2 regions of the Ottowia sp. VDI28 genome follow, and region 1 is predicted to be linked to the other one. Evidence: predicted binding sites of a transcription regulator. Region 1 holds the regulator's gene; the other holds the start of a gene.
What was found. The regulator NrdR, encoded in region 1, represses ribonucleotide reductase genes. The targets are predictions, from matches to a motif close to CACNANATNTNGTG.
Positions count from the first base shown of each region.

Region 1 (5,589 bases):
TTTACACGGTGCCGAAGGTCGCCATTTTTCCGCTGCTGCTACTGCTTTTCGGTTTGGGCGATGCCTCCAAGTTCATGCTTGTGGCGATCGGGGTGTTTTTCCTCGTCTTTTTCAGCACATTGAGTGGTGTGCTGCAGATTCCCCCGATCTACTTCGACGTGGCGAGCAACGCAGGGGCTTCGCTCCGGCAGAAGCTTTCGGGCATTGCGCTGCCGGCAACTCTGCCCAACATTTTTACGGGTATCAAGCTGGGCATCGGCCACGCTTTCGTGCTGATCGCAGCTTCAGAGTTCATTGGCGCCAAAAGCGGGATTGGCTATTACATCTGGACTTCCTGGCAGCTCTTCTCCATCTCGCGCATGTTCGTGGGTATCGTGCTGATTTCGCTATTCGGATACCTGTCGATCATGCTGGTCGAGCAGATTCAACGGCGACTCGTTCCTTACGCTGCAACGGATCGACGATGAGTTCGATAACCCCATATCCGGCGAGCTTCGCGCGCGGCCGGCGCTTCGCTGTGGCTGCTGGGCATCCCGCAGCGGCCGAAGCAGCCTCTGCGGTGATGCGGGAGGGCGGCAACGTGGCCGATGCGGCCGTCGCGGCATCGGCGATGCTGGCGGTGGCGCTTCCGCATGCCAACAGCATTGGTGGCGACATGCTCGGCCTTTACCGGGACGCAGCGACTGGCATGATTCACGGCCTTGACGCCGCGGGAGTGGCTCCTTCGGGAGCGACTCCGGAAGCGTTCCCGGAAGGGATTCCGCGGCGGGGCGCGCGAGCTTCGGTGGTCCCTGGCATCGTCTCAGGGTGGAGCCTGCTGCATACCCGCTTTGGCCGGATGGCATGGGCTGATGTGCTTTCGGCGGCGGTGAGCGGTGCTGCGAGCGGTATTCCCAGGGCTTCCGGCATGCGCGAGTTCGTGGTTGAGTGTCGTGCCAATCTGGCCGCCGATCCCGGTTGCAGGGGGCTTTTCATGGCTGGCGGCGGCGCCGAACCCATGCTGTACCAGCCCGCGCTCGGAGAAAGCCTTTCCCGCATTGCGCGATACGGTGCCGGCGAATTTTATGATGGACAACTGGCGGATCGCTTCTCGGATTTCGTGGAGCGCGCTGGCGGCTTGATTACACGCGAGGATCTTAGGCGTTATCAGGCACGGTGGACGATACCGCTGGAAGGTCACTACCGCGGCCATCAGGTGCACGTACTGCCTCCGAGCAGTTTTGGGCTGTTGCTCCTGATGCAACTGGCTGGGCTCGAAACCGTACCATCGTCATTGCCGGCGCCTGCCAGGCTTGAAGCCCAACTGCAGGCCATGCGCGCAGCCTTCGTGCTTGGCGAGGGCCTGGTCCATGACGGCAAGCCCTCCTTGAGCCAAACCCAGCTAAGCCCTCTGCTGGATGCAATGCGGCAAGCGATGCGCGAGCCCCTCGATACACCGCAGGAACTCCCTGGTGGCACGGCTTGTGTGGTGGCTGGCGATGCCGATGGCAATCTGGCAGTGCTGGTACAAAGTGTCTTCCGTCCATTCGGTGCAGCGTGCCTCGATGCTGAAACAGGTATCCTGATGAACAATCGCATGCTCGGCTTCAGCGCGGTACCGGGCGGCCCGAATTGCGTGGCGCCGGGCAAACGCCCGCGGCACACACTGTGCCCAGTGCTCGTGATGCGTGATGGCTTGCCAAGATGGGCTCTGGCATCCCCCGGGGGCTTGAGCCAGACGGCTACGCTCGCTCAAGTGCTCTCTGGCCTGGTCGATCAGGGGCTGACGCCCGCAAAAGCCGTCGCGCAGCCGCGTTGGTGCTTGAGCCGCGAACGCGAGGTGCTGATCGAGCAACACTATCCGTGTGGAATAGGGACGGGCGAGACGGGCGGATTGAAGGTCCGCGATGATCCTTACGCCTTTGGCTCTGCGAAGGTTGTGGAGTGGAGCCTGGGCGGCGGCCTGATAGCGGCTGCAGATGGCCGCCGCAATGCGAAAGCTACCGCAATTTGAGGCGGGAGGCCTGACTAGCGCCGAACTTCGTCCACCAGCGCACGAAACTCGTCGATATCCTCGAAGCTGCGGTACACGCTGGCAAAGCGCACGTAAGCCACTTTGTCGAGCTTCTTGAGCTCTCGCATCACCAGTTCGCCAATGCGGGAGGAGGGGAGTTCCCGCGCGGCGGCGGCGAGGAGCTTTTCTTCGATGCGCTCGATGGCGGTATCCTGCTGCTCCGTGCTGACCGGGCGTTTGCGCAGAGCCAGGTCGAGTGAGGCCTGGAGCTTGGCTCGCGCGTAAGGCACGCGCCGGCCGTCCTTCTTGACGATGGAAGGAAAGCTGAGGTCCGGCCGCTCGTAAGTCGTGAAGCGCTTGGCGCAGTGCGCGCATTGGCGGCGGCGGCGGATGAAGTCGCCTTCATCGGAGATGCGGGAGTCGACTACCTGCGTCTCGGTGTGAGCACAAAAAGGGCACTTCATCCGCAGTTTACCTCTTGGTTAACCATTGCAATCTGCCCTGGCCGCGTGAGCGGAAGGGCCGCAGAGCAGGCCATACGTCGAACGCCGTGGACGGACCTGAGCCGGCCATTGGCGTTGTCCCCCTCCCGAAGAGTAAGGGGGCGCCCGGCGTAGGGGAAGGCGCCGAAGGCCACTCAGGGGGTGCTTCATCCGTACACAGGGAAGCGCTTGGTCAGTTCGGCGACCTTGGCGCGGACCGTGTTCAGGTTGGCTTCGTCGCGCGGGTTGTCCAGCACGTCGGCCACCAGATTGGCGGTGATGCGGGCTTCCTCTTCCTTGAAACCACGGGTGGTCATGGCGGGGGTGCCGATACGCACGCCGCTGGTCACCATGGGCTTCTCCGGGTCGTTGGGAATGGCGTTCTTGTTGATCGTCATGTGCGCGGCACCGAGAACAGCTTCAGCTTCCTTGCCGGTGATGTTCTTGGAGCGCAGATCGACCAGCATGACGTGGCTTTCGGTGCCGCCGCTCACGATGCGCAGGCCGCGCTGGATCAGCGTTTCGGCCACGACTTGGGCGTTCTTGCGCACCTGCAGCGCATACTGCTTGAACTCGGGTGAGAGCGCTTCCTTGAAGGCGATGGCCTTGGCAGCGATGATGTGCATCAACGGGCCGCCTTGCAGGCCGGGGAACACAGCGCTGTTGATGGCTTTTTCGTGCTCGGCCTTCATCAGGATGAAGCCGGAGCGGGGGCCTCGCAGGCTCTTGTGCGTGGTACTGGTGACCACGTCGGCGTGCGGCACGGGGTTGGGGTATTGGCCGCCAGCGATCAAGCCGGCGTAGTGCGCCATGTCGACCATGAAGACGGCGCCAACATCCTTGGCTACCTTGGCGAAGCGCTCGAAATCAATGGACAGGGAGTAGGCGCTGGCACCGGCAACGATCAGTTTCGGCTTGTGCTCGTGCGCTTTTTTCTCCATCGCGTCGTAGTCAATGGCTTCCTGTGCGTTCAGGCCATAGCTGACGACGTTGAACCACTTGCCGCTCATGTTGAGAGGCATGCCGTGCGTGAGGTGGCCGCCTTCAGCCAGGCTCATGCCCATGATGGTGTCGCCGGGCTTCAGGAATGCCAGGAACACGGCTTCGTTGGCCGACGCGCCACAGTGGGGCTGGACGTTGGCGGCATCGGCGCCGAAGAGCTGCTTGACGCGGTCGATGGCCAGTTGCTCCACCACGTCGACGTATTCGCAGCCGCCGTAGTAGCGGCGGCCTGGGTAGCCCTCAGCGTATTTGTTGGTGAGCTGCGTGCCGGCGGCAGCCAGCACGGCAGGGGAGGCGTAGTTTTCGCTGGCGATCAGCTCAATGTGATCTTCCTGGCGTTGGTGCTCGGCCTGAACGGCGGCCCAGACATCGGGATCGGTTTGTTCGATGAGATTTTTGCGGTCGTACATGATGTGGCAGTCCTTCGGTGGAAGGGAACGTCCCCAGAGATGCTCTTCATGACTTACGAAGAACGTCTCTTGCGGGCTGCCCAGGCGAACGGCTGGAACACCAGTGCAGAAAAAGCCTGCCGGCGGCGCGCTCCCCCGTGGTGTTCGGAGGCAGTTCTGCCCCGGTTCCACGTCGGTGCCTCCTTGGAGGACACCTATCGCCAGTTGCGCACGTTGGCAAGTTTAGCCGACGACCGAGGATCTTGGATGGCGAGGGTTTAGTTGGCGAGCATTCATGTTATATTTGGTAATAGGAATGATTCTTATTGACATTCCTATTTCCTTTCTCATTCGTGTAATGAGGCTTTCGTTTTCTGAGCATGCGCGTCTCTTGGCGCGCGCGTGCTGCCGAAATCCGCTGCTCATCCTTCATGTTTGCTTCCCTTCCCCGTTCTGCCTGCTGGTTGCTCCCCTGGCTTGCCATCGCTTCTGTTCAGGCGCAGGAATCCGAAGTCCCGAGTGCTGAGGCGCCCAGCCTCAAGCCGGTCGTGATCACGGCGACGAGAACCGAACGCGAGATCGATGAGACGCCCGTACGTACCGAAGTGGTCACACGGGAAGAAATCGAGCGCACGAACGCCAGCACGCTCAAGCAGGCGCTGGAGAATGTGCCAGGGTTGCAGTTGCGCGAGGTATTGGGCAAATCGGGCTATGAGCTTTCCTTGCAGGGCCTGAGCGCTGACCAGGTGCTGGTGTTGATCGATGGTTTGCCCATTACCGCCAGCACCAGTTCCACCGTTGATCTGAGCCAATACCTGCTGGATGACGTGGAGCGCATCGAGGTCGTCAAAGGCGCAAGTTCGGCGCAATATGGCAGTTCCGCCATGGGCGGGGTGGTGAACGTGATCACACGGCGGCAGGCCGCTGGCTTTGGCGGAACGGCTCAGGTGGATGTGGGCAGTTACGGGCAGCAGAACGACAGCGGCCGCTCCTTCAGCGCGAATAACCGCCATGCACGTTTCAATCTCGGTGGCGGCGGAGAAAAGTGGCGTCTGTCGGTTTCAGGCGATCGGCTGGACAACGCGGGTTTCGGTGTGGATCCGGATGCCTACCCGCGCCAGGGGGATGCCAACTTGCGCCAGCAGGCAAGCGTACGGGGCGAGTGGCTGCCCAGCCGCCATGGGCGTGCGTGGCTCGAGGCTTCTCACTACACGGAAGATGATACGCAGCGATACAACCTGTTTGTACCGCCGGCGAATGTGCCGCAGCGCAAGCTGGAGAGCATCACGCGCGACCGCGTCAGCGGCGGAGTGGATTGGCGCTTTGCCAACGGGATGCGGGCGCAGGTCAAGGGCGTGAATGAGCAATATGACAGCCATTCGCCTGGCTACTCCAACGAAGTGCTGGCCAGCGACCGCCGTTCGAAGCAGCGCATGCAGCATCTGAGTACCCAGCTCGATCTGCCCGCCTGGGGCCGTCAGCTCTGGATGATTGGCACCGATTGGCATCACGAGACGCTGGGCCAGACGGTCAATGGAGGCTCCGAGTTGGGCACGGCCGGAGATGCCAAACGTACCAACACCGAGATATTCGTTCAGAACGATATTCTGTTGAACGATACCTGGGAAGTGTTGCTGGGTCTTCGCGGCCAGAACGATTCCGATTTTGGCAGCCACTGGGCACCCAAGGTGAGCGTACGCGCCAACTTGCTCAACGGTGAAGA
Region 1 covers NZ_CP149820.1:4,854,676-4,860,264, reverse strand. The annotation lists gene WJU18_RS23145 (ABC transporter permease) at 1-467, shown strand, start outside; gene WJU18_RS23140 (gamma-glutamyltransferase) at 464-1,993, shown strand; gene nrdR (transcriptional regulator NrdR) at 2,008-2,457, opposite strand; gene glyA (serine hydroxymethyltransferase) at 2,643-3,887, opposite strand; gene WJU18_RS23125 (TonB-dependent receptor plug domain-containing protein) at 4,298-5,589, shown strand, end outside.

Region 2 (5,589 bases), 520 kb from region 1:
CTTGGCGAAACACAGGAAGAACCGGTGGATGTGCGTATCGTGAGCGCCACCCACAAGGATCTGGCGGCGGAAGTGCAGGCTGGCCGCTTCAGGCAGGACTTGTTCTACCGCCTCAACGTGATCGAGATCCTCGTGCCGCCGCTGCGCGAGCGCCGCGAAGACCTGCCCTCGCTGTGCCAGGCCTTGCTCGCGCGCATCGCCGCTGATTCAGGCATTCCGGCTCCCCCAGTCTCACAGCGTCTGCTGCAGGAAGTGAATGAAGCGCCGCTGCGCGGCAATGTACGCGAACTCGAGAACTTGTTGCACCGCGCGCTCGCGCTGGGTGATGGCAGCGAATCCGGTCTCGACGATCTGTTGGCGGCGCCCCCGAGGATGGCCCCGCCACCGGCCGAGCCCGCTGCATTCGCGGCCTCCGTAGACCCCGGCCCCAGCGCATGCCCCATCCCCAACGATCTACAAGCCTGGCTCGACGGCCAGGAAAAGGACATGCTCGTGCGCGCGCTCGACGAAACCGGCTTCAACCGCACGGCCGCGGCCACGCGCCTGGGGCTCAATCTGCGCCAGATACGCTACCGGATGGCGCGCCTGGGCATCACGGCGCCAGGCGGCAGCGACGCCGGCGACGACAATGACCCTGGAAACGGCAGTTGAGCACACCTGAAGCCTCTTCCGCGTTATGGGATGCGGGCTGGTACCGGCACGCGCGCCTTCTGCGCTCGCCCAATTTCGGCCCTCGCCCCGCGGGCATGGATATCAGCCTGATCGTCGTGCATTCCATCAGCCTGCCCCCGGGCAATTCGGAGGAGAGAACGTACAAGCGCTCTTCACCAACACCCTCGACTGGAGCGCACACCCTTACTTCGAGCTCATTCGCGGTATCGAGGTATCGGCTCATTTCTATATACGCAGGGATGGCGCCCTGTGGCAGTTCGTCAGCTGCGACGACCGCGCCTGGCATGCCGGCGCCTCAAGCCACGGTGGCCGCCTGAACTGCAATGATTTTTCCATTGGGATCGAACTGGAAGGCCTTGAGGGTGGCGCGTTCGAGCCGATGCAGTATGAAACCCTGGCCAGCCTCAGCGCGGCCGTCGCCGGCCAGTATCCGATCAATGCCATCGCCGGCCATGAGCATGTAGCCCCCGGCCGCAAGCAGGATCCAGGTCCGGGGTTTGATTGGCCATTGCTGCAGCGCACATTGGGCTGGCCGGCTGAGCAGTTTCCTGTGCGCTGAGAAGCCGGGCGCGGGGAGTAGCAGCGGTCAAGAGGTGGCGCGGTGAAAGCCCCTCCCTAACCCTCCCCCAACGGGGGAGGGAACAAGACCACCGAGCGTAGCGAGGTCTGTTGATTCGCGGGCCGAGCGCAGCGATGGCCCGAGCCGGGCCCCCACCCCTCTGCCCGCGCTGAGAAGCGCAGGGCAAGGGGCGGGCAAGGGCACTGCAAGATGCCCTTGCTTCGTGCTCTAGCTTGCTGCAGCTGTTTGAGCGGCGTGAACGTAGTGAACATAGCGAGTTCTGCAGCACCGCCCCTTGACCGAGCATCGCAGGCTGCCCGGAGCGCAGCGCAGGGACGCGGGCAGTGGGGTCGCCTTTCTTTGGCCTACGTTTCTTTGGCGACGCAAAGAAAGGTAGGTGCACTGCCGGGGGCAATCCCGGCCTCCGACCTCAGATCAAATAGCTGAAGGTCATCAGGGAGCAGAAGGCCGTTCTGATCGACCTCCAGTGAAAGCCCTCACCCCAACCCTCTCCCAGAGGGAGAGGGAGAAGAAGAGAGAGAGAAGAAGAAAGATTCAAAAGAAAAACGTATCAAATTTTCTCTAACGCTCTTTTTCACGCCTCTTAGTAGATACACTACAGATAGTGGCTTGAACTCAAAGCCGACACTATATATAGTGTGTATTTGAACCCCGCGTTGAACACCCAAAAAGCGCCCACCCAAGCAGTGGCCGCCTCGAACTCATCTGCACCACAACGCCACAACAACGCTTTACCGAGAGGATCTCATGCAAACAGCCCATGGCACCGCGCCCGCCCATTCCCCCCGCCTCCAAGCAGCAGAAGACCACTCCTCCAGCGCCCCGAACGCTGGGAAAGCACTCACCAGCTACCAGATCATGCGGCGCAATGGCGCCGTTGTCGCTTTTGAGCCCAGCAAAATTGCCGTGGCCATGATGAAGGCCTTCCTGGCTGTCCATGGCACGCAAGGCGCGGCCTCCGCCAGCGTGCGCGAGGTCGTCGACGGCCTCACGCAAACCGTGGTGCGGGCCCTGATGCGCTCGCGTCCGGGCGGCGGCACCTTTCATATTGAAGACGTTCAGGACCAGGTCGAGCTCGGCCTCATGCGCGGCGGCCACCATGAAGTCGCCCGCGCCTACGTGCTCTACCGTGAGCGCCGCACGCAGGAGCGCGCGCAGCACAAGGCCGAAGAAGCCGCCATCCAGGCGCCTGTGCTCCACGTCATCGACAAGGGCGAGCGCGTCGCGCTCGACATGCAGGCACTGAAAGTGCTCGTCGACCAGGCCTGCGCCAACCTCGGCACTGAAGTCCAGGGCGCCCCCATCCTCACGGAAACCCTGCGCAACCTGTATGACGGCGTGCCCGTGGAAGAAGTCTACAAGGCCGCCATCCTGGCCGCCCGCACGCTGATCGAGAAAGAGCCCGACTACACCTACGTCACCGCCCGCCTGCTGCTGCACACCATCGCCAAGGAAATCCTGGGCGAAACCGTGAGCCTCACGCAACTGGCCGAGCGCTACGCCGACTACTTTCCGCAGTTCATCAAGAAGGGCATCGAAGGCGGCCTGCTGGACGAGCGCCTGCAGCAGTTCGATCTGGCCCGCCTGGGCGCGGCCCTCAAGCCCGAGCGCGACCTGAAGTTCGACTACCTGGGTCTGCAAACGCTCTATGACCGCTACTTCCTGCACCTGCGCAAGATCCGCATCGAGCTGCCCCAGGCCTTCTTCATGCGAGTGGCCATGGGCCTGTCGCTGAACGAGATCGACCGCGAAGCGCGCGCTATCGAGTTCTACGAAATCCTGTCCTCGTTCGACTTCATGAGCAGCACCCCCACGCTGTTCAACAGCGGCACGCTGCGCTCGCAGCTCTCCTCGTGCTACCTGACCACGGTGCCTGACGATCTCGACGGCATCTACGAATCCATCAAGGAAAACGCGCTGCTCTCCAAATTCGCTGGCGGACTGGGCAACGACTGGACGCGCGTGCGCGCCCTCGGCAGCCACATCAAAGGCACCAACGGCGAATCGCAGGGCGTGGTTCCGTTCCTGAAAGTGGTCAACGACACCGCCGTGGCCGTCAACCAGGGCGGCAAGCGCAAAGGCGCCGTCTGCACCTACCTGGAAACCTGGCACCTCGACATCGAGGAATTCCTGGAGCTGCGCAAGAACACCGGCGATGACCGCCGCCGCACCCACGACATGAACACCGCTAACTGGATTCCGGACCTGTTCATGCGGCGCGTCATGGAAAAAGGCGAGTGGACGCTGTTCTCCCCCGCCGACGTGCCCGACCTGCACGACAAATTCGGCGCCGACTTCGAGCAGGCCTATACCGCCTACGAGGAGCGCGCGCGGCGCGGCGAGATCAAACCCAGCAAGGCGCTGCCGGCCGTTGATCTGTGGCGCAAGATGCTCTCGATGCTGTTCGAGACCGGCCACCCCTGGATCACCTTCAAGGACGCCTGCAACGTGCGCAGCCCGCAGCAGCACGCCGGTGTCGTGCACTCCAGCAACCTCTGCACAGAGATCACGCTCAACACCAGCGACACCGAGACCGCCGTCTGCAATCTGGGCTCGGTCAACCTCCTGCAACACCTGAAAGATGGCGGCATCGATCACGCCAAGCTCCAGCGCACCGTGACCACGGCCATGCGCATGCTCGACAACGTGATCGACATCAACTACTACGCCGTCAAGAAAGCGCGCGACTCCAACATGCGCCACCGCCCCGTCGGCCTCGGCATCATGGGCTTCCAGGATGCGCTGTATGAACTGCGCATCGCCTACGGTTCGCCCGAAGCGGTGGCCTTCGCAGACCAATCCATGGAAGCCGTGTGCTACCAGGCCTACTGGGCCTCCACCGAGCTCGCGGCCGAGCGCGGACGCTACTCCAGCTACCACGGCTCGCTGTGGGACAAAGGCATCCTGCCCCCCGACACGCTCGATCTGCTGGCTCAGGCCCGCGGCGGGTATGTCGAAGTCGATCGCTCCTCCACCCTCGATTGGGATGCGCTTCGCCGCAAGATCGCGCAAGACGGCATGCGCAACTCCAACTGCGTCGCTATCGCACCCACGGCCACCATCTCCAACATCGTCGGCGTCGATGCCTCCATCGAGCCGTGCTTCGGCAACCTCTCGGTCAAGAGCAACCTCTCCGGCGAGTTCACCGTCATCAACCATTACCTGGTCAAGGACTTGAAGCGCCTGGGCCTGTGGGACGACGTGATGGTGATGGATCTCAAGCACTTCGATGGTTCGCTCGCGCCCATCGACCGTGTGCCGCAGGAGATCAAGGCGCTCTACGCCACTGCATTCGAAGTCGAGCCGCAATGGCTGGTGGAAGCCGCATCACGGCGCCAGAAGTGGATCGATCAGGCGCAGAGCCTGAACATCTACATGGCAGGCGCCTCCGGCAAGAAGCTGGACGAAACCTACAAGCTGGCTTGGCTGCGCGGTCTCAAGACCACCTACTACCTGCGCACCACCAGCGCCACGCACGCTGAGAAATCCACCGTGCAATCAGGCCGCCTCAACGCGGTCTCCTCCGGCAGCGCCGCCCCCTCCAGCAGCGCCAAACCACAAGCAGCACCTGCTGCTCAAACACCGCAAGCGACGGAGATCGAGACACCTGCCACAGACATCAAGTTCTGCGCGATCGACGATCCAGGTTGCGAAGCCTGCCAGTGAAAAATCTACGTGGCGATGCCACATAACAACAGAAAACGGGTAGCAACAGGCACGAAGACTTTTCAATTCGTGTTGTTGCTCCCATAATTGAAGCATTGGAAATTTCTATGTTGACCTGGGACGAAGAAGCACGGCCTGCGCTGCAACCCGCAGTGCAGTCTCTTACGCCAACACCAAGCCACGAACGCGGTGCTGGTGATCGCCTTTCTGCCTCCGCTCCTTTCTCTTCCGCTGCGTCTTCCACTTCGGCGGCAGCCCCCACTACCTCCACCCACACATCAGGCGCACGCCGCGTCAACGCGGCGGACAAGCGCATCATCAACGGCCAGACTGACGTCAACCAGCTCGTGCCGTTCAAGTACAAGTGGGCTTGGGAAAAGTATCTCGCCACCTGCGCCAATCACTGGATGCCGCAGGAGGTCAACATGAACCGCGACATCGCCCTCTGGAAAGATCCGAACGGATTGACCGAGGACGAGCGCCGCATCATCAAGCGCAACCTGGGCTTCTTCGTCACCGCCGACTCGCTGGCCGCCAACAACATCGTGCTGGGCACCTATCGCCACATCACGGCGCCCGAGTGCCGCCAGTTCCTGCTGCGCCAGGCGTTCGAGGAAGCGATCCACACGCACGCCTACCAGTACATCGTCGAATCCCTCGGCCTCGACGAA
Region 2 covers NZ_CP149820.1:5,369,708-5,375,296, forward strand. The annotation lists partial or broken gene WJU18_RS25580 (sigma-54-dependent transcriptional regulator) at 1-651, shown strand, start outside; partial or broken gene ampD (1,6-anhydro-N-acetylmuramyl-L-alanine amidase AmpD) at 648-1,231, shown strand; gene WJU18_RS25590 (ribonucleoside-diphosphate reductase subunit alpha) at 2,000-4,918, shown strand; gene WJU18_RS25595 (ribonucleotide-diphosphate reductase subunit beta) at 5,026-5,589, shown strand, end outside.
Region 2: WJU18_RS25590 (ribonucleoside-diphosphate reductase subunit alpha) is a predicted target of NrdR. The motif match lies at 1,878-1,891, and genes of this name have one in related genera.